DNA from 2 places in the Streptomyces sp. NPDC050423 genome. Region 1 is predicted to be linked to the other one. Evidence: riboswitches for the same ligand, from Rfam matches in the RefSeq annotation. Region 1 holds a riboswitch; the other holds the start of a gene.

The links. Region 1 has a riboswitch for cyclic di-AMP ahead of AB0I52_RS15130 (M23 family metallopeptidase). Riboswitches for the same ligand answer to the same signal wherever they lie in the genome.
Positions count from the first base shown of each region.
Region 2: linked by a shared signal. The riboswitch ahead of AB0I52_RS13660 (transglycosylase family protein) and the one ahead of AB0I52_RS15130 (M23 family metallopeptidase) in region 1 are both predicted to bind cyclic di-AMP.

Region 1 covers NZ_JBFAJY010000017.1:30,789-41,738, forward strand. Annotated here, with positions in the region: gene AB0I52_RS15115 (GNAT family N-acetyltransferase) at 1-1,738, opposite strand, end outside; gene AB0I52_RS15120 (HPr family phosphocarrier protein) at 1,911-2,192, shown strand; gene AB0I52_RS15125 (GntR family transcriptional regulator) at 2,372-3,079, opposite strand; gene AB0I52_RS15130 (M23 family metallopeptidase) at 3,255-4,091, opposite strand; cyclic di-AMP (ydaO/yuaA leader) riboswitch at 4,105-4,271, opposite strand; gene AB0I52_RS15135 (pitrilysin family protein) at 4,483-5,865, opposite strand; gene AB0I52_RS15140 (pitrilysin family protein) at 5,892-7,268, opposite strand; gene AB0I52_RS15145 (DNA topoisomerase IV subunit A) at 7,514-9,964, shown strand; gene AB0I52_RS15150 (GTP-binding protein) at 9,987-10,950, opposite strand, start outside.
Region 2 covers NZ_JBFAJY010000015.1:6,486-17,435, forward strand. Annotated here, with positions in the region: gene eno (phosphopyruvate hydratase) at 1-623, opposite strand, end outside; gene AB0I52_RS13660 (transglycosylase family protein) at 898-1,644, opposite strand; cyclic di-AMP (ydaO/yuaA leader) riboswitch at 1,649-1,820, opposite strand; gene AB0I52_RS13665 (transglycosylase family protein) at 2,133-3,113, opposite strand; partial or broken gene AB0I52_RS13670 (cytochrome P450) at 3,219-3,699, opposite strand; gene AB0I52_RS13675 (cytochrome P450) at 4,778-6,058, shown strand; gene AB0I52_RS13680 (nucleoside triphosphate pyrophosphohydrolase) at 6,033-7,019, opposite strand; gene AB0I52_RS13685 (SurA N-terminal domain-containing protein) at 7,051-7,707, opposite strand; gene AB0I52_RS13690 (GtrA family protein) at 8,007-8,408, opposite strand; gene AB0I52_RS13695 (glycosyltransferase family 2 protein) at 8,405-9,373, opposite strand; gene AB0I52_RS13700 (serine/threonine-protein kinase) at 9,466-10,950, opposite strand, start outside.

The DNA of each region.
Region 1 (10,950 bases):
CCTCGCCGTCCTCGCCCACCCATGGGATCGCCGTCACGATCACCGCGTCGCAGCCCTCGTCGGCCAGCGCCTCGGCCAGCGCGTCCCGGAAGTCCTGCGGGGTGGCGGCGGTGGTGAGGTCGCGCGGCGGACGCGGGCGCAGCCCCTCGGCCAGACAGGCGTCGTACGTGAGCAGGCCGAGGGACTCGGAGTTGCCGAGGATCGCGACACGGCCGCCCGCCGGGAGCGGCTGGCCGGCGAGGAGCAGGCCCGCGTCGACCATCTCCGTCACCGTGTCGACACGGATCACGCCCGCCTGCCGCATCAGCGCGGAGACCGTGGCGTCCGGGATCCGGCTGACGGGTACGGCGTGGCCCGGCGGGGTGGAGCCGCTGTGCCGGGCGCCCTTCACCACGACGACCGGCTTCACGGCGGCGGTGCGCCGGGCGAGGCGGGTGAACTTGCGGGGGTTGCCGAGCGATTCGAGGTACAGCAGGGCGACATCGGTGTCCGGGTCCTCGTACCAGTACTGGAGGAAGTCGTTGCCGGAGATGTCGGCGCGGTTGCCGGCCGAGATGAAGGTGGAGAGGCCGGCGCCGCGCCGGTAGAGCCCGGAGAGCAGGGCGATGCCGATCGCGCCGGACTGGGTGAACAGGCCGATGCGCCCGGAGGCGGGCCGTTCCGGGGCCAGGGAGGCGTTCAGCCGGACCGCTTCGGAGTTGTTGATGATGCCGAAGGCGTTCGGGCCGATGATCCTCATGCCGTAAGAGCGGGCCTGGCGCACCAGTTCGCGCTGCCGTTCGCGGCCCTCGGCGCCCCACTCGGCGTATCCGGCGGAGAGGACCACCAGGCCCTGGACGCCGTGTTCCCCGCAGTCCGCGACGGCCTCCGGGACCCGCTCGGCCGGTACGGCGACGACGGCGAGGTCGACGGGTTCGCCGATCTCGCCGAGGGAGCGGTGGGCGGGCACTCCGTCGATGGTGTCCTGGCCGGCGGCGAGGGCGCTGTTCACGGCGTAGGTGCGGCCGGTGAAGCCCGCGCCCAGGAGGTTGCGCAGGACGGTGCGGCCGACCCCGCCGGGGGTGCGCCCCGCGCCGATGACGGCGACGGAGCCGGGTGCGAGCAGCCGCTGCACGGAGCGTGCCTCGGCACGCTGCTCCCGGGCGCGCTGGACGGCGAGCGACTCGGCGGTCGGTTCGAGGTCCAGGGTGAGGTGGACGGAGCCGTCCTCGAAGCTGCGCTGCTGGGTGTACCCGGCGTCCCGGAACACCTTGATCATCTTGTTGTTGGCGGGCAGCACCTCGGCGGCGAAGCGCCGGATGCCGCGCTCGCGGGCGACGGCCGCGATGTGTTCGAGCAGCGCGGAGGCGACGCCGCGGCCCTGGTGCGCGTCCTGGACGAGGAAGGCGACCTCCGCCTCGTCCGCCGGGGCCGACGCGGGCCTGCCCTGGGCGTCGATCCGGTCGTAGCGGACCGTGGCGATGAACTCGCCGCCCACCATGACGGCGAGTCCCACCCGGTCGACGTAGTCGTGATGGGTGAAGCGGTGGACGTCCTTGGCGGAGAGCCGGGGGTAGGGAGCGAAGAAACGGTAGTACTTCGACTCCGGGGACACCTGCTCGTAAAAGCTGACCAGTCGTTCGGCATCGTCCGTGGTGATCGGCCTGATCCGCGCGGTGCCGCCGTCGCGGAGCACCACGTCCGCCTCCCAGTGGTCGGGGTAGACGTGATGCGGACTCTGCTCCGGAGAGGGCTCCATGGGCAAAGCGTACGGCTCGGTCAGCGGTCGCGTGGGGGTCGGGGCCGGGGCAGTCTGAGGGTGGCCGGTCGACGGTACGAGCGGCCCGCGGACGTGTCGCGGGTCGGCTGGAGCATCACACACTGCATGAGAGACTGGTCTAGACAACCATTGATTCGTGAAGGGCAGAACCATGGCTGAGCGCCGCGTCAACGTCGGTTGGGCCGAGGGCCTGCACGCCCGCCCCGCATCCATCTTCGTCCGTGCGGCCACGGCCTCCGGGATACCCGTGACCATCGCCAAGGCCGACGGCAATCCGGTGAACGCCGCGTCCATGCTCGCGGTGCTCGGGCTCGGTGCCCAGGGCGGCGAGGAGATCGTTCTCGCTTCCGAGGCCGACAACGCCGAAGCTGCTCTGGACCGTCTGTCCAAGCTGGTCGCCGAGGGGCTCGACGAGCTTCCGGAGACCGTCTGACCCAGCGGTCACGACCGCCGAAATTCCTGCGAAAGAGCCGCGACACCCCCGACCGGGAGTCGCGGCTCTTTCGTGTGCGCGGGAATGACGAACCATGGAGAAAAACCCACGCGGAATAATTCAGGGCAGCAAGAAGAAGGCGCCACTGAATACCCTGTTCCTTGTATACGGCTTCATTGTTAATGCCGGCCGCTCGGGGTGTTTACGGCAGGTTGCGAAGTCCTCACCCGGCCGGCGCGGGGGACGGCGGCACCCGGCCGGCCGGCGCGGCGCAGCCGGTGGGCAGCGGTGGCCCGCTCGGCGTGCTGGGCGGCCAGCGCCCGAGCGCGTTCCGCGTCGCCGCGCGCCACGGCGTCCACGATGGCCCCGTGCTCGGCCCAGGAATCGGCCGGACGGGCCGGCTGGTCGACCGCGTACATCCAGGCGATCTTGTGCCGGAGCTGGGTGAGCAGCGCGATCAGGCCGGGGCTGCCGGAGGACTGGGCCAGCGTCTCGTGGAACCAGCCGCCCAGTGAGCGCAGATCCTCGCCCTCGCCCCGGCGGGCCCGCTCCTGACCCAGCCTGACCAGGCCGCGCAGCACCTTGAGGTGGGCGTCGGTGCGGCGCTGGGCGGCACGGGCCGCGCCGAGCGGCTCCAGCAGCATCCGGACCTCCAGGAGGTCGGCGGCCTCCTGCTCGTCGGGCTCGGCGACACAGGCCCCGGCGTGCCTGCGGGTGACCACGAAGCCCTCGGACTCCAGGGTGCGCAGCGCTTCGCGTACCGGGACGCGGGAAACCCCGTAACGGCGCGCGAGCACCTCCTCGGTGAGTCGGCTGCCGCGTTCGAAGACACCGGAGACGATGTCGTCACGGATTGCCGTGCATACCGAATGCGCCGGAATGCGCATGTCCGAACCTCCGCCTCAGTCCCCGCGGAACGCGGCCGATCGACGCCTGTCCTGTGACTCTATTGCAATGCGGTCGCATTTCCGATGCCGGGTGGAAATTCATGAATATCTTTTGGACACGACGAAGGCCCCGGCGGGCTGCCGGGGCCTTTCACCGAAGCGCTTCGCGCGTCGGTCAGACGGTGACGCCGTGGGCGCGCAGATAGGCGACCGGGTCCATGTCGGAGCCGTACGACGGCGTGGTCCGGGCCTCGAAGTGGAGGTGCGGTCCGGTGGAGTTGCCGGTGGAGCCGGAGAGGCCGATTCGCTGCCCCTGGCCGACGCTCTGGCCGACGGAGACGCCGATCGAGGAGAGGTGGCCGTACTGGGTGTAGGTGCCGTCCGTCATCCGGAGCACGATGTTGTTGCCGTACGCGCCGCCCCAGCCGGCCTCGACGACCGTGCCGGCGCCGACGGCGACGACGGAGCTGCCGGACGCGGCGTGGAAGTCGATGCCGGAGTGGCTGCCGGAGGACCACAGGGAGCCACTGGACTTGTAGCCGGTGCTCACGTAGGAACCTGCGACGGGGAGCTGGAAGGTGCCCAGCCGGGCGCGCTCGGCGGAGCGGGCGGCACGCGCCTCGCTCTCGCGGGCCGCCTCGGCCCTGGCGGCGGCCTTGGCCTTCGCGGCCGCCCTGGCCCTGGCGTCGGCCTTCTTCTTGGCGTCAGCCTTCTTCTCGGCCTCGGCCTTCGCCTTGGCTTCCGCCTTCGCCTTCGCGGCGGCATCGGCCTGGTGCTGCTGCGCGTCCGCCTGCGCGTCGATCCGGTCGGCCAGGTCGCCCTCGATGGCGATGGCCTGGGAGAGGCCTGTCTCGTCGGTGGCGGGGGTCTCGGCGTCCGCGGCGAGGGCCGGGGAGGCCAGGGAGCCGATGACGCCGGTGGTGGCCAGGGTCGCGATGCCGACGGCCTTCGCGCCGCAGCGCGTCAGACGGCTCGGGGCACGGTGCTTCCCCGTGGCACGGGTGAACGCCATGAAGTGGCTGGTCCTTTCCTTCCTTCTCGCCTACCGGGTTAGCTGACGGGTTCGGAGCAGGAAGGTCTCCTACGGATCCCCCGGCCTCACTGAGGCATGGGCACCCGATTCACCCCAGGGACTGCGTGGGTCCCCGGCTCCCCGGGCTCGCGCCTGACGGGGACTCGGCGATGACTGCCCGGTACGTCACGGATGCGGCATACGAGTGGCGGACAGCCGAGCCGACGCTAAGCGGGGGCACTTCCCCACACCAAACGGACAGGCGGATTTGTAGCACATCCCACAGGGCAGACAGGTAACCTCTCCCCTAAATCGGACAAAAGGGAAGGCCCTGGCGGAGGGTGATCTGCCAGGGCCTTCCTTTTGCCCCACTTTCAGGAGGATTGAGCGGTCAGCCGGTGACGACCGAGACCTCTCCGATGCCGAGGGCCCTGACGGGCTGCTCGATCTGTGCGGCGTCCCCGACGAGGACCGTGACCAGCCGGTCCCCCGGGAAGGCGTTGACCACGGCCGCCGTCGCCTCCACCGTGCCGGTGTCCGCGAGGCGCGCGTACAGGTGCGCCTGGTAGTCGTCCGGGAGGTGCTGCTCGACCTGGTCCGCGAGGGTGGCGGCGACGGAGGCCGCCGTCTCGAACTTCAGCGGTGCGACGCCCACGAGGTTCTGCACGGCCGTCTCGCGCTCCGCGTCCGTCAGACCCTCCGCGGCCAGGGTCCGCAGCACCTTCCACAGGTCCTCCAGCGCCGGACCGGTGGACTCCGTGTCCACCGAGCCGCTGATGGCGAGCATCGCTGCGCCCGTCGCCCCCGAGGCGGCGTCCCGGGCCGAGGAGCGCAGCACCTGGGCGAAGGCGCGCACGCCGTAGGTGTAGCCCTTCTCCTCGCGCAGCACCCGGTCCAGGCGGGAGGTCAGCGTGCCGCCCAGGCAGTACGTGCCGAGCACCTGGGCGGGCCAGACGCTGTCGTGCCGGTCGGCGCCGATCCGGCCGAGGAGCAGCTGCGTCTGCACCGCTCCGGGGCGGTCCACGATCACCACCCGGCCGGTGTCGTCGGCGGTGATCGGCGGGACGGGGCGGCGCTCCGCCGTGTTGCCCGACCAGTCGCCGACGGTGTCGGCGAGCAGGGCGTCCAGGTCGATGCCGGTGAGGTCACCGACGACCACGGCGGTCGCGGTGGACGGCCGGACGTGGGCGTCGTAGAAGGCGCGGACGGCCGCGGAGTCGATCCGCTCCACGGTCTTCTCGGTGCCCTGGCGCGGGCGCGACATGCGGGCCGTGGCCGGGAAGAGCTCCTTGGAGAGCTGCTTGGCAGCGCGCCGGGCGGGGTTCGCCTGCTCGTGCGGGATCTCGTCGAGCCGGTTGTTCACCAGCCGCTCGATCTCGCTGTCGGCGAAGGCCGGTGCCCGCAGGGCCTCCGCGACCAGACCGAGCGCCTTGGCCAGCCGGGAGGCGGGAACCTCCAGGGAGACCCGGACACCGGGGTGGTCGGCATGGGCGTCCAGAGTGGCGCCGCACCGCTCCAGCTCGGCGGCGAACTCCTCGGCGCTGTGCTTGTCGGTGCCCTCGGACAGGGCGCGCGACATGATCGTGGCCACCCCGTCCAGGCCCTCGGGCTCGGCGTCCAGCGGGGCTTCGAGGAAGATCTCGACGGCGACGACCTGCTGGCCGGGGCGGTGGCAGCGCAGCACCGTGAGGCCGTTGGGCAGGGCGCCGCGCTCGGGTGCGGGGAAGGCCCAGGGCCTGGCCGCTCCCGGGGCGGGCTGCGGGTGGTACTGCATCGAAACTCCAGTCGCGGCAGCGTCGGTCACTTGTCCGCTCCTTCGTGCGCGTCGGTGTCGTTGGCGGCGTCGGCTTCGGCCTCTTCGACGGGCTCCGCCGACTCGACCGGCTCGTAGACCAGCACCGCCCGGTTGTCCGGCCGCAGCTGGGCCCTGGCGGCCGCCCTGACCTCCTCGGCGGTGACGTCGAGCACCCGGTGCACGGCGCTCAGGGCGAGCTGCGGGTCACCGAACAGCACGGCGAACCGGCACAGTTCGTCGGCCCGGCCCGCGACCGTACCGAGCCGGTCCAGCCACTCGCGCTCCAACTGTGCCTGGGCGCGCTCCATCTCCTCGGGCGAGGGGCCCTCCTCGGCGAACCGGGCGAGCTCCTCGTCGACCGCGGACTCGATCTGCGCCACCTCGACGCCGCCGGACGTCTTGACGTCCAGCCAGCCGAGCGAGGGCGCACCGGCCAGCCGCAGCAGCCCGAATCCCGCCGCGACAGCCGTCCGGTCCCGGCGGACCAGGCGGTTGTGCAGCCGGGACGACTCCCCGCCGCCCAGCACGGTCAGCGCGAGATCCGCGGCGTCGCACTCGCGGGTGCCGTCCTGCGGCAGCCGGTAGGCGGCCATCAGCGCACGCGCCGGGACCTCCTCGCGGACCTCCTCGCGCAGCTCACCGCCGATGACCTCGGGCAGTGAGCCGTCCCGCGGCGGCTGCTTGCCGTCGTGCGACGGGATGGTGCCGAAGTACTTCTCGATCCAGGCGAGCGTCTGCCCGGGGTCGATGTCGCCGACGACCGAGAGCACCGCGTTGTTGGGCGCGTAGTACGTACGGAAGAAGGTCCGTGCGTCCTCGAGCGTCGCCGCGTCCAGGTCGGTCATCGAGCCGATCGGGGTGTGGTGGTACGGGTGGCCCTCCGGGTAGGCGAGGGCGGTCAGCTTCTCGAACGCGGTGCCGTACGGGACGTTGTCGTAGCGCTGGCGGCGCTCGTTCTTGACGACGTCCCGCTGATTCTCCATGGACTCCTCGTCGAGCGCGGCGAGCAGCGAGCCCATCCGGTCGGCCTCGAGCCACAGGGCCAGTTCCAGCTGATGCGTGGGCATCGTCTCGAAGTAGTTGGTCCGCTCGAAACTGGTGGTGCCGTTGAGGGAGCCGCCGGCGCCCTGCACCAGCTCGAAGTGTCCGTTCCCCTTGACCTGGCCCGAACCCTGGAACATCAGGTGCTCGAAGAGGTGAGCCAGACCGGTGCGTCCCTTGACCTCGTGGCGCGAGCCGACGTCGTACCAGAGGCACACCGCGGCGACCGGGGTCAGATGGTCCTCGGAGAGCACCACGCGCAGGCCGTTGGCCAGACGGTGCTCGGTCGCTGTCAAGCCGCCGGAGCCGGCCTGGGCTGTGGCCGTGTGACCCATGGGCATGTACGTCCCTTCGATCGCGATACTGGAGTGATGCGAGACCTGCCACTGTAAGCAAGCGCACCGACGCCTGGCGAAGTTCCCGTGCCGCGCAGGTCACCGGAAAGCGGGGTCCGGACCCCTCGGGACGGGTGGAGAACCCCCTTTGGGACGGGTCGAGGTCGGAGTTGTCAGTGCGGCGGTCCACAATGGTCCGCGTCAGAACCTGAGGTTGCCCGAACAGAATCCGTGAAGGAGTCGCAGCCGCGATGGCCCGCCGCAGCACGAAGACCCCGCCGCCGGACGACTTCGAGGAGAAGATCCTCGACATCGACGTCGTCGACGAAATGCAGGGCTCCTTCCTTGAGTACGCGTACTCGGTGATCTACTCACGGGCCCTGCCGGACGCCCGTGACGGCTTGAAGCCGGTGCACCGCCGCATCGTGTACCAGATGAACGAGATGGGCCTGCGCCAGGACCGCGGCTACGTGAAGTGCGCCCGCGTCGTCGGCGAGGTCATGGGTAAGCTGCACCCGCACGGGGACGCGTCGATCTACGACGCCCTGGTGCGGATGGCACAGCCGTTCTCCATGCGGCTCCCCCTCGTCGACGGACACGGAAACTTCGGCTCGCTCGGCAACGACGACCCGCCGGCCGCCATGCGGTACACCGAGTGCCGGATGGCCGACGCGACGTCGTTGATGACGGAGTCGATCGACGAGGACACCGTCGCTTTCCAGTCGAATTACGACGGCCAGGAGCAGGAGCCCGTCGTCCTCCCGGCCGCCTATCCGAACCTCCTGGTCAACGGCACGACCGGGATCGCCGTCGGCATGGCGACGAACATGCCGCCGCACAACCTGGGCGAGGTCATCGCCGCCGCCCGCCACCTGATCAAGCATCCGGGCGCGGACCTGGAGACCCTGATGCGGTTCGTCCCCGGTCCCGACCTGCCGACCGGTGGCCGGATCGTGGGCCTCGGCGGCATCAAGGACGCCTATGCGGGAGGCCGCGGCTCGTTCAAGATCCGCGCCACCGTCGCCGTGGAGAGCGTCACGGCACGCCGCAAGGGTCTGGTCGTCACCGAACTGCCCTTCAGCGTCGGTCCGGAGAAGGTGATCGCCAAGATCAAGGACCTGGTCTCGGCGAAGAAGCTCCAGGGCATCGCGGACGTCAAGGACCTCACCGACCGCTCGCACGGACTGCGCCTGGTCATCGAGGTCAAGAACGGCTTCGTGCCGGAGGCCGTCCTGGAACAGCTCTACAAGCTGACGCCGATGGAGGAGTCCTTCGGCATCAACAATGTGGCGCTGGTCGACGGACAGCCGCTCACCCTGGGCCTCAAGGAGCTCCTGGAGGTCTATCTCGACCACCGCTTCGAGGTGGTGCGCCGGCGCAGCGAGTTCCGCCGGACCAAGCGCCGCAACCGGCTGCACCTGGTCGAGGGCCTCCTCGTCGCGCTGATCGACATCGACGAGGTCATCCGGCTCATCCGGTCCAGCGACAACTCGGCGCAGGCCAAAGACCGGCTCATCGAGCACTTCTCGCTGAGCGAGGTCCAGACGCAGTACATCCTGGACACCCCGCTGCGCCGGCTGACCCGGTTCGACCGGGTCGAGCTGGAGAGCGAGCAGGACCGGCTCAACACCGAGATCGACGAGCTGACCGCGATCCTCGAATCGGACAACGAGCTGCGCAAGCTCGTCTCCACGGAACTGGCCGCGGTCGCCAAGAAGTTCGGCACCGACCGGCGTACGGTGCTGCTGGAGTCGGCCGGTTCGCAGGTCGCGGCGGTACCGCTGGAGGTCGCGGACGACCCGTGCCGGGTGCTGCTGTCCTCGACCGGACTGCTGGCGCGTACGGCCAACGGCGACCCGATCGTCTTCGCCGAGGACGCCAAGCGCGCCAAGCACGATGTGATCGTGTCGGCCGTGCCCGCCACGGCACGGGGCGATGTCGGCGTGGTGACCTCGACGGGGCGGCTGCTGCGGCTGGCGGTGATCGATCTGCCGCAGCTGCCGGACACCCATGCGGCGCCCAGCCTCTCGGGCGGCGCGATGGTCGCGGAGTTCCTCACCCTGGAGGCGGACGAGGAGGTCGTCTGCCTCACCACGCTCGACGAGTCCTCGCCGGGGCTGGCGATCGGCACCCTGCAGGGCGTCGTGAAGCGCGTGGTGCCGGACTATCCGGCCAACAAGGACGAGCTGGAGGTCATCGGCCTCAAGGACGGTGACCGGATCGTCGGCGCGGTGGAGCTGCGCACCGGCGAGGAGGACCTGGTCTTCATCACCTCGGACGCGCAGTTGCTGCGCTACCCGGCGGCACAGGTGCGCCCGCAGGGCCGTCCGGCCGGCGGCATGGCGGGCGTCAAGCTCACGGAGGGCGCGGAGGTGCTCTCCTTCGCCGCGGTGGATCCGGCCGCGGACGCCATGGTGTTCACGGTCGCCGGTTCGCACGGCACGCTGGACGACTCCGTGCTGACGTGCAAGTACACCCCGTTCGACCAGTACCCGCGCAAGGGCCGGGCCACCGGTGGGGTGCGCTGTCAGCGGTTCCTCAAGGGCGAGGACATCCTGACGTTCGCCTGGGCCGGCCCGACGCCCGCCCGCGCCGCGCAGAAGAACGGCACACCGGCCACGCTGCCCGAGCCCGACCCGCGGCGCGACGGTTCGGGGACGCCGCTGGAGTCCCCGGTCGCGGTGATCGCCGGCCCGGTGTAACCGGCCGGCCCGGTCCGTGGCGCTATGCGTCGTCGCCGGGCTGCCGCACGTACCGCAGGACGCCCCACATGCTTCGCTCATGTGCGGCGTCCTGCGCTGTGTCCGGCGCCGTTTCCCCCGGCGCCGTTTCCCCCGGCGCCGGGACGGTCTCCCGGCAGTCCGCCAGCTCCTTGCGCAGGGCCTCGGCGTCGATGCCGGAGCCGATCAGCACGAGCCCGGTCAGCCGCGGTTCGCCGCGCGTCCAGGGCTGCGGGGCGAACCGCAGGAACCTGCCGACCGCGTGCAGCGCGTAACGGTTGTCCGTGTCCCCCGCGCCGAAGTCGACGAACCCCTTGATCCGGTAGAGGCCTTCCGGCCGGGAGTCCAGGAACCCCATCAGCCGACGGGGGCTCATGGGCACGTCGGAGGTGAACTCGACGCTCTCGTACGCCGCGTGCAGATGGTCCCCGTGCTCCTCACCGGCGTCCGCCGCCCGCTCCTCCAGGTACAGGTCCTCGAAGGTCAGCTGCCGGGCCTTCTCCTCGCTTTCGGGCCGCAGCGCCGGATCGAAGAGCAGCTCGGGGTCGATGCGCCCGTACGTGGCGGGGACGACGGCCGCCGTGCTGCCGGTGGAGGCGACGGCCTCCCGGATGCGGAGCAGTCCGGCGTCCCCGGCCCGGTCCGTCTTGTTCAGCACGACCAGGTCGGCGACGGCGAGATGGCGGTCGATCTCCGGGTGGCGGTCCCGGGTGGCGGCGAACTCGGCGGCGTCGACCACCTCGACCAGTCCCCCGTACACGATGTGCGGGTTGTCGCTGGCCAGCAGCATCCGTACGAGTTCCTGGGGTTCGGCGAGCCCGCTCGCCTCGATGACGATCACGTCGAGCCGGGCGGCGGGCCGGGTGAGGGTCTCCAGGTAGGTGTCCAGCTCGCTCACGTCGACCGCGCAGCACAGACAGCCACCGCCGAGTGAGACCGTCGAGCCGGCCTGCCCGGACACGGTCATG
Region 2 (10,950 bases), on a different contig from region 1:
AAGCCGCCCTCGTCACCGAGACCGGTGGACAGGCCCTTGGTCTTCAGGACCTTCTTCAGCGTGTGGTAGACCTCGGCGCCCCAGCGCAGGGCCTCGGAGAAGGACTCCGCGCCGATCGGGGCGATCATGAACTCCTGGATGTCCACGTTGGAGTCGGCGTGCGACCCACCGTTGAGGATGTTCATCATCGGGACGGGCAGCAGGTGCGCGTTCGGGCCACCGAGGTAGCGGAACAGCGGCAGGTCCGAGGCCTCGGACGCGGCGTGGGCGACGGCGAGCGAGACGCCGAGGATGGCGTTGGCGCCGAGCGAGCCCTTGTTCTCGGTGGCGTCCAGGTCGAACATGGCCTGGTCGATCAGCCGCTGCTCGGTCGCGTCGTAGCCGACGAGCTCCGGGCCGATCTGCTCGATCACGGCGAGGACCGCCTTCTCGACGCCCTTCCCGTGGTAGCGGTTGGGGTCACCGTCGCGAAGCTCAATGGCCTCGAACGCACCGGTGGAGGCTCCGGACGGAACAGCAGCACGACCCGTGCTGCCGTCGTCGAGGCCAACCTCGACCTCGACCGTGGGGTTGCCCCGGGAGTCGAGGATTTCCCGGGCTACGACGACGTCGATGGACGGCACGAGGCATCTCCTTCTGGGATATGACGCTGGTTGTGCAGGGTCACTTTGGCCTTGCGACAAGAGCCTAACCGGCCCGGCCGTCTCAGTCGGCCGTCCGCCCGTCCCCTGGGACGAAAAAGGACCCAAGAGCAGGCACAGCAGGGCAAACGGCCAGAAATTTACTGGCCAGTAACTACAACAGTTGAACAATCGACGCGGAAAGCGGTGAGCCCCGGCCCGGCCGCACGGGGGGAGGTGCGGCCGGGCCGGGGCGCTCAGCGAGGAGAGTGCCGAACTACTTCACCAGGTGGAGCTGCTGACCCGGGAAGATCATGTCGGCGTCCTTGACGATGTCCTTGTTCAGCTCGAACAGCTTCTCCCAGCCGCCCTTGACGTCGTGGTCGGCCGCGATCTGGCTCAGCGAGTCGCCGGTGACGACCTTGTACTCGCCGTCGCCCTTCTTGACCTTCTCGCCGGTCGGGGTGGTGACGGTCTTCTTCTGCCCGGCCTCGGGGGCGGTCGAGCGGTCCGAGCGGTTGGTGGCGGGGGCCTCGGTGCGCTCGGCCTTCTTCGGCTCGGCCTGCTGGGCCGGAGCCGACTCCTGCTTCGGAGCGGTCTCGGTCTTGGGGGCGGTGGAGCCGGTGTCGACGCCCGGGTCGACACCGTCGTTGCTCAGGTTGCCGGCGCCGGCGCAGGCCCAGGCGCCCGGTCCCTGCATGTCGAGGAGCTTCTCGGCCACAGCGATCTGCTGGGACTTGCTGGCCAGGTCGGCGCGGGCCGCGTACTGCGTACCGCCGGCGGCGGCCCAGCTGGACTGCGAGAACTGCAGACCGCCGTAGTAGCCGTTGCCGGTGTTGATGGACCAGTTGCCGCCGGACTCGCACTGGGCGACCGCGTCCCACGTGGAGACGGAGGCCGCGGAGGCGCCGGTGGCACCCATCAGGGGCACGGCGATGGCGGCACCCGTCACACCGGCGAGCGTGGCGAAACGGACGGCCTTGGACGGGCGGCGGTGCTTGTTGCCCTTGCTGTTCAGCAGCATCGAGACTTCTCCTCACCGACGCCTACGAGGTGAGCTGTCGGGTTCGGGCCAAGTGAGTTGCCCGGTCGCACGTCCTAGCGCACGACTTAACCCCAAGCCGGTCCTGATGCGTCTTGCGACGATCGGGCCCGGCACTTACCTGGGTCCCCCGCTCCTGCCTACGGCGCTTTACGCGTCTGTTCCCTTCGACCGACGGCAGGATTCGGCGTGACGATCGACGGGGCCCGCGGTGCGAGCGGTTCCGACCGTAAACACACGCAACCCCCACATTCAAAGAAGGACATACCGGATAAGCGGTCCATAATTGCATCTGAAAAACACATGTTTGCGCAGGTCGGAAGGGCTGCGGGGGGAGCTCCCGAACAAGACGCGCCAGTTCACGCGAAGAGACCCATGTCTCACTTAGTCAAAAGTGGGACATAGGCCTCTTAAGCGCCCCGGATTTGAGGCGTTTTCGGCTGTTGATCAGACCGCTTCCGCGGCCGCCCTCATCCGGCCTGCACGCCGAGATCGAGGCTCTGGCCGGGAAGGATGAGGTCCGGGTCGGAACCGACCGTCGCCTTGTTGGCCTCGTACAGCTCGGGCCAGCCGCCGGGCAGCTTCTGTGCGTCAGCAATCGCCCAGAGGTTGTCGCCCGGCCGGACGGTGTACGTACCGTCAGCAGCCGGTGCGCCCTTGTCGCGTGCGTCGCCTTCGCCCCGCGAGGCGTGCCGCCCCGAGTCCCGGTCACTGCCCGCTCCCTCCGGGGCGGGCGCGCCGCGGTGCCTGCCGCCCGCTTCCCCGTCCGAGGAGGACCCGTCCGGGGCGTCCGAGGCGTCCGGGGTGCCCGAGGGGGCGGTCGCGCCGGAGGAGCCGGATGCCGAGGGCGTGGCGGACGGGGAGGCCGAGGCGTCCGGCGTACGGTCCTTGTCGGCGGTGTCGGCCGTGGCGTCGTCCGACGGGGCCTTCGTCGCGCCCTTGGACGCGTCGTCCGAGGGGCCGGCGCTCTTTGACGGGGCGGCACTCGCGGACGGGTCCGCACTCTCGGCCGGGTCCGCGCTCTCGGCCGGGTCGGCGGACCGCGTGCTGCCCGGGTCGACGCCGGGCAGGGACCCGTCGACGGCGAGGCCGGAGATGACCGCGCAGCTGGGCCACGCCTTCGGCCCCTGGGCGTCCAGGACCTTCTCCGCCACGGCGATCTGCTGCGAGCGGCTGGCGAGGTCCGCGCGCGGGGCGTAGGACTCGCCGCCGTACGACTTCCAGACCTCCTGCGAGAACTGCAGGCCGCCGTAGTAGCCGTTGCTGAGGTCGGCACTCCACATGCCGCCGCTCTCGCACTCCGCCACCCGGTCCCAGGTCGAGGCGTCGGCGGCGTGCGCGCCGGCCGCGCCGAGCAGCGGGATGGCAATGGCCGAGCCGGTCACGCCTGCGGCGACGATGATCGCGGGTGCCTGCCGAGGGCGACGGTGTCTGCCGTTCGCGGAGCCCATGGGAATGCCTTCCGTGTGACTGACGAGTGACGGGTGAGTCGAACGGTGAACCTAGCGGGACTCGAACGTGTGTCACAAGTCGATGCAGCAGAGATCACGTAAAAGTCACAGAGTTGACAGCGTGTCACCTTCCCTGGAAGTGGGCCCGGGGGTGAACTCCACCGGAAGCGCGCGCAGTCCGCGCATGATGAGCCCGCCACGCCGGCACAAATCGCCAGGTTCCACCGCAAGCCGCAGGTCCGGAAGGCGTTTCAGCAGCGTGGCGAGCGCGGCCTGTCCCTCCAGCCTGGCGAGCGGTGCTCCCAGGCGGTAATGGATGCCGTGCCCGTAGCCGAGGTGCTGATTGTCACGCCGTGCGAGGTCCAGCGTGTCCGGAGCACCGAAGCGTCCGGGGTCCCGGTCGGCGGCCGCGAGGGACCACGAGGACGGGGTCCCCCTCGGCGACCCGCTGCCCGCCGATCGTCAGCGCCCCGTTGGCGAACCGCCAGGTCGCCAGCTCCACCGGGCCGTCGTGACGCAGCAGTTCCTCGACGCCGGTGGCGAGCAGCTCGGTCTCCCCCGCCGCCAGGGACCGCTGGAGCCGCTGGGAGGTCACGGCGTCCCCTTGTCCTTGGGAGCCTCGCTTCCACCAGAAGAGCCGGCGTTCCCACATGGGATTGATCGGGCCCCAGGCAAGGGGCATGCCGGCCCATGACAGCCCCTGCCGGAGCCTGTGGAGCATGCCGGAGAACTGCGCGCGGATGTCGTACTTCGAAGTGAAGTGATTCTTCGACTTCCCGGATGTCGAAGATTTCCTTGCGCTCCAACAGCGTCATGCTGTCGAGGGGCTGGCCGGCGTTGTGCGCGATGCCGACGAGGTTGCGGGCCTGACGCTCGTGCTCCGCGTACGCCTGCAACCACTCTTCGGCGAAGCCCAGCTGCTTGCGGTACTCGGCCGGCTCCTGCTGCATCTCCTTCAACCCCGCCTTGAGTACGAGGGGGTCGACGCCGGCCTTCATGTACGCGGGGACCTGCCGGTGGATGAGGTCCTCCTGCTTCGCGATTTTCCCGGCGAAGTCGGTGACACGCTTCTCGTACTTCTCCCTGTCCCCCGGCCGGCTGCTGACCCACTCGGACGCCCTCACCAGGAGTTGGGATTCGTCTTTCACGAGTTCGGCCAGCTCGGTCCGGACGACGCCTTCGATCTCTGCCGCGTTGGAGTACGGCTCTCCGCAGGACTCCCCCCTTCTTGGTGAGGAGCTCGGCACGCTCCTCGGACAGGATGGGCGGGACGCCGATCTTGACCTGGTCGCCGTGGACGGGGCTGCCGTCTTCTCGCACACTGGACATGATCAGTCCTCCGAGACTGTTCCGTCCCCGGGGTGTTGACGCACCGCCGGGAAGGTTCCGGCCTCATTGCGCTCTACCGAGCGCTTTGGGGCCGGTGCCGTTTTTTGGGAAGCAGCCCACAGGAGTCTTCCCTGTTACTCGTCTGAGTGTTGCGGACAGGACGAGGCGCCCGGGGCCGGGCCCAGGCCGGCCGAGGGCCGCTCAATGGTCCGGGTTACGCCTCGGCTTCCTGCCGTCCGTGTTGCTGCCGCATCCGCCGATGGGGCCCGATACCGACGGCCGGCGAGAAACGCGACGGCGCAGGCCGAACCGCGGACGCCCGATACCGTCGTCACGTGAACCACACCCCGCCGCCAGAACTCTTCACCTGGGAGTTCGCAACCGACCCGTACCCCGCCTACGCCTGGCTGAGGGAGCACAGTCCGGTACACCAGACGATATTGCCCAGCGGTGTCGAGGCGTGGCTCGTCACCCGATACGCAGACGCCCGGCAGGCCCTCGCCGACGGCCGCCTTTCGAAGAACCCCGCGCACCACGCGAAGGACGCCCAGGGAAAGAGCAAAACCGGCATCCCAGGCGAGCGCAGCGCCAACCTCATGACGCATCTGCTGAACATCGATCCGCCCGACCACACACGACTTCGCCGACTGGTCTCCAAAGCGTTCACGCCCCGGACGATCGCCGCTTTCGGACCCCGCGTGCAGGAGCTGGCTGATCGGCTCATCGACGATTTCGCGGAGAAGGGGGAGGCCGACCTGATCCACGCCTTCGCCTTCCCGCTCCCCATCTACGCCATTTGTGATCTGCTCGGCGTACCCGAGGAGGACCAGGACGACTTCCGGGACTGGGCGGGCATGATGATCCGGCACGGCGGCGGGCCGCGCGGCGGGGTCGCCCGGTCCGTGAAGAAGATCCGCGCCTACCTTGCCGAGCTGATCCACAGAAAGCGGCAGAACCCCGGCGACGACCTGATCTCCGGCCTGATCCGGGCCAGCGACCACGGCGAGCACCTCACCGAGAACGAAGCCGCGGCGATGTGTTTCGTGATCCTCTTTGCGGGTTTCGAGACCACCATCAACCTGATCGGCAACAGCGCCCACGCGTTCTTCCGTAACCCCCCGCAGCGTGCCATTTTCCAGAGCGCGGTCCAGCGAGGCGACAGGCACCTCCTGGACAGCGCCGTCGAGGAGCTGTTGCGTTTCGACGGCCCGGTGGAGCTGGCCACCTGGCGCTACGCCACGGAAGCGCTCGAAATCGGAGGACAGCGGATCCGCGAGGGTGATCCAGTGCTCGTGGTCCTCGCAGCGGCTGACCGTGATCCGGCCCGTTTCGCGGAGCCGGACACGCTGGATCTGTCCCGCCGGGACAACCAGCACCTGGGGTACGGGCACGGCATCCACTACTGCCTGGGCGCTCCCCTCGCACGCTTGGAGGGCAGCACCGCACTGGAGACCCTGTTCCGCCGTCTGCCGGACCTCCGGCTGGCTGTGGACCCCGTCGACCTGCGGTGGAGGGGCGGACTCATCATGCGTGGTCTGCGGACACTCCCGGTGGAGTTCACCCCCACGACCGTGTCCGCCGGCCCGGACGTCAGCCGTTGCCCTCCGCCGCCCTGATGGCGTCCCGGTAGGCGCGGCCCGCGGCCCGCAGGGCGGCCTCCGGGTCGATGCCGTCCTCCTGCGCGCGCACGGCCAGCTCCAGGAGCCGGTAGCCGATGCCGTCGGCCTGGCCCTCGTTCTCGCCGTGCGGCTGCGGCAGCGGGACGTCGAGTCCGGCGGTACGGGCCCGGCCGGCCAGCTTCGCCGCGAGTGCCAGGGCGGGCTGGCCGAGCGGCACCCCGTCGGTGACCGACTCGCGCTGCTTCTCGATCGCCTTGGTCCGCAGCCAGTGCGCGTGGACGTCCTCCGGGGTCTCGGCGGTCTCGTCGCCGAAGACGTGCGGATGGCGGTGGATCAGCTTCTCGACGAGCGTGGCGGCGACGTCGTCCACCGAGAACGGCTCCGTCTCGTCCTCCTCGGCGATGCGCGCGTGGAAGACGACCTGGAGCAGTACGTCGCCGAGCTCCTCGCGCAGCTCCTCGCGGTTGCCGTCCTCGATGGCCTCGACGAGTTCGTACGCCTCCTCGATGGCGTACTTGGCGAGGCCCTCGTGGGTCTTGCGCGAGGTCCAGGGGCACTCGATCCTGATCCGGTCCATGACCTGGACCAGATCCAGCAGCCGGGCACCCGGCAGGTCGTACGAGCCGGGCAGCAGCTCCAGGTTCGGCATCCGCACCCGCCCCGAGCCCGCCAGCCTCGCCAGCCCGTCGGTCAGCGGCTGGTTCCCCTCGCCGCCGCTGAGCACCACCACGGTCCGGCCGCCGGCGCAGGCGCCGACGAGCTCCTGTGCGTCGGGGACGGCCGGCTCGACCGTGATGCCCGCCTCGCGCAGATACGGCAGCTGCGGCTGGTCCGGCTCGGCGCACAGCACCCGGTCGGCGGCGTGCAGCGTCTGCCAGGCGGGCCAGGACAGCAGTCCCGGCGCGACCCGGTGGCTGGCGGTGAGCAGGACGATACGGCCGGGGTCTTCAGCGTTCACGCTGCGAATCTACCCGGCCGCCCGGCCGCTGCTACGCCCCGGCCTCCGCGGGCGCCTGGGCGGGCCTGGTGACCTGGTTGATCCAGGGGGCCTTGTAGTCCGCGAGCTGGATCTGCTTGTTGTTCCAGGTGCCGTAGCGCGGGTTGACGTCGACCTTCAGCGCCTTGGACGCCTTCGTCAGCGCGTCGCCGAGGACCTTCGTGCCGGCGGGGGTCGACGGGTCGGCGCCGAGTGCCTGGGAGAGCTTGGTCAGCTGGATCTGCTCGCGCAGGAAGGAGTCGATCTGGCCGGGGGAGATCCAGCGCTCCTGGAGCACCGCGGCCCGCAGCCCCTTCTCGCCCTTGTACTGGGCGACGGCCGACTGGCGCATCTGCTGGATCTCGGCGCGGCTGACGGTGACCCCGGCGTCCGCCGAGGCCCGGTCCAGGACCCGGTCCAGGATGATCCCGTGCAGCTTGGCGCGGGCGAGCTGGCCGGACTGGTCGGCGCCCTGGGCAGGCTGTGCGGAGCTGTCCTGTGCGTCGCGCACGTCCGCCACCTGGGCCTGCACGGTGGATACCGCGATCCGGTCCCCGCCCACGACGGCTGCCGCGCCGGGGCGGGCCTGGCTGCCGCAGGCGGAGAGAAGTGGCGCTGCGAGGAGAGCGGCGGCGGAGACGGTGAGCGCGGTGCGACTGCGGCGGTGCAAAGGAGCCTCCCGAGGAGATTGTGCGGCGGTGCACAAAGCCTTGCGGTGATCGATGCTAGAGCATCCGGCACTTGGGGGGTGGGAAAAGGAGCGGGTCCGGGTGCGTGCAGCTGCAAGGCGGAGGATTGAGGCAACGCGGAGCGTTGTTGATTGACGACAACGCGGCAGATGTGCGTGCCCGGACCCGCGACGCCGCCCCCCGAGTGCCGGATGCTCCAGGGCAGTGGAACCGGTCCGGGCCACTGCTTCGACCAACGATTCGGAAGGAGTTGGGGATGTGGTCTCCCCCGGAGCCCCGGTCAGCGCACCGGCAGGGCCGATTTCGGCGGTTCGTCCGGCCGCAGCATGATCGTGCGCGAGACCACGAAGGTGATCGGGACGGCGGCGGCGGCCGCGGCCAGCGGGGCGTACCGGCTGCTGAATCCGGCCAGGTCGACCAGCAGGTAGACCCCGCCGGTGGTGATGACGAAGTTGGCGGCGTTGGTGAGCGGGAAGAGCAGGAACTTCCGCCAGGTGGGCCGGGTCCGGTAGGTGAACCAGCAGTTGAGGAGGAACGACCCGGTCATGCTGAGCGCGAACGCGGCCACGTGCGCCGCTATGTAGGGCAGCCGGGTCAGCAGGGCGAGGTAGCAGCCGTAGTACGTGCCGGTGTTCACGACGCCCACGAGTGCGAAGCGTGCCAGCTGTGCCTTGACCGTCATCGGCGTACGGACTCCAGGGGTTCCGGCTCCGGGGCCGGCCCGCGGGGCCGGGTGTTGGTGTCCTGCACCAGGTAGTGCGGGCGGCGCTTCACCTCGTAGTAGATCCGGCCGACGTACTCCCCGACCACTGCGACCATCACCATCTGGACCCCGGCGAGGGCGGTGACGACGACGAGGAGGGTGACGTATCCGGGGGTGTCGACCCCCTTCACCAGGGCGACGCCGACGATCCATCCGGAGTGGACGAGGGCGAGGGAGAGCAGCAGCAGGCCGAGGTAGAGCGCGGCGCGCAGCGGCTTGTTGTTGAAGGAGAGCAGCCCGTCGAGTCCGTAGTTCAGCAGATTCCCGAAGGTCCAGGCGGACCGGCCCTCCTCGCGGACGGCGTTCTCGTAGCTGAACGTCGTGGTGGGGAAGCCGACCCAGGCGAAGAGCCCCTTGGAGAACCGGTTGTACTCGGTGAGTTCGAGTACGGCGTCGGCGGCCCGGCGGGAGAGCAGCCGGAAGTCGCCGACCCCGTCGACGAGTTCCACGTCGACGAGGCGGTTGATCAGCCAGTAGTAGGCGCGGGCGGTGAGCGTGCGGGTGACGCGGTCGCCCTTGCGGGTGCGGCGGGCGATCACCTGGTCGTAGCCGTGGGCGTGCTCCTCCAGCATGCGGGCGACGAGCTCGGGCGGGTGCTGGAGGTCGGCGTCCATGATGACGACGGCGTCGCCCTCGGCGTGCTGGAGGCCGGCCAGCATGGCGGCCTCCTTGCCGAAGTTGCGGCTGAAGGAGACGTAGCGGGTCCGTGGATCGGCGGCGGCCAGCTGCCGCAGGATCGGCAGGGTCCGGTCCGCGCTCCCGTCGTCGACGTAGACGAGCTGGAACGCGTGACCCAGGCGGGTCATCTCGTCCGTCACGCGTTCATGGAAGCGTTCGAGAATCTCTTCCTCGTTGAAGCAGGGCACCACCAGCGAGATCAGCACCCATGCAGATCAGCCGGTCAATGTGTCGGGAGCGGATGCCGGGTGTGACCGAGGGGCGGCCATTGGGTGAACTGGCCCGTGGCGCCCGGGATTCAGCCGCCCCGGACCTTCCGGCGGCGGTCCAGTTGGCGGCGCAGTTCGGTGGGCAGCGGGTGGTTCGGCCCGTAGCTGCGCTCGGTGTCGTAGAGCAGCGACTGGAGTCCGCCGATGGCCGCCGCGTGGTCCCCGAGCGCGAGCAGGAGGTGGCCGATGCGGTGGCGGATCTCGTAGGAGCGGGCCGGGTCGTCGCCCGTCGCGTAGCGGTTCTCGTAGTACGGGAGGACGGCGCGGTACTCCGCGAGCGCGGCGGCGGGCTCGCCCAGTTGCTCCAGGCACTGCGCGGTGTCCTGGCGGAACTGGAGCGTCTGCGGGTCGGCGGGTCCGGCCTCGGCGGCGCGGTCGTCCGCGAGGCGGCGCAGTTCGGGCAGGGCGCGGCGGTACTGGCCGTCGTCCATCAGGGTCGCCGCGTACTGCTTGCGCAGGATGCGGACGACCGGGGAGCTCTCGCCGTGCTGTTCCGCGGCGGCCGGGAGGATGCCGCCGAGCAGGTCGACGGCGTGGGTGATCCGGCCCTCGCCGAGCAGTTTCTTGACCTCGTCGACGGCGGCGGCGACATCGGGCCGCGCGGGCGCCGGTGCGGGGCTGCCGGCGGGCGGGGTGGTGACGCGGTCGGGCCACGGGGCGTGCGGGCGCAGGAAGGGGCGGGTCGGGTCGAGCGGTCCGCCGGGCAGTCCGTCGCCCCGGACGGGGAGCAGCGGGGCGAGGCTCTCGTAGACCTCCTGGACGCCGGACGGGCGGTGCTGCGGGTCCTTGGCGAGCAGCCGCAGCACGAGCGCTTCGAGCGCCTCGGGGATGTCGCGCCGGATCTGCCGGACGGGGACCGGCGCTTCGTAGAGGTGGCGGTGGAGCACGCCCAGCGCGGTGGAGCCGGCGAACGGCACGTCGCCGCTGAGGAGTTCGTGCAGCAGGACGCCGAGTGCGTACAGGTCGGTGTAGGGGCCGACGGCACCGCCCATCGCCTGCTCGGGGGCCATGTAAGCCGGGGAGCCGATGGGTGAGCCGGTGTGGGTGAGGCGGGTGGTGTCGGTGTCCAGGACGGAGGCGACCCCGAGGTCAAGGACGAGGACGGTGCCTTCGGGGCGCACCATCACGTTGCGGGGCTTCAGGTCGCGGTGGACGATCGGCACCGCGTGCACGGCGCTCAGGACGGCGCAGAGCTGGGCGGCGACGGCGACGGACCACTGCCAGGGGTACGGGGCGTGCTCGGCGAGATGGTCGGCGAGGTCGGCGCCCTCGACGTAACTCATGACGAGGAAGAGCTCGTCGCCGTCGCTGCCCGCGTCGTGGACGGTGACCAGGCCGGGGTGGTCGACCTGGGCGGTGACCCGGCACTCGCGGACGAAGCGGCGGCGCAGTTCGGCGGCCGCTTCGCTGCCCATGGGGCCGGTGACCCGGTCCGGGCGCAGCAGCTTGACGGCGACCCGGCGGTCCAGTCGCTGGTCGTAGGCCGTCCAGACCTGCCCCATGCCTCCCTGGCC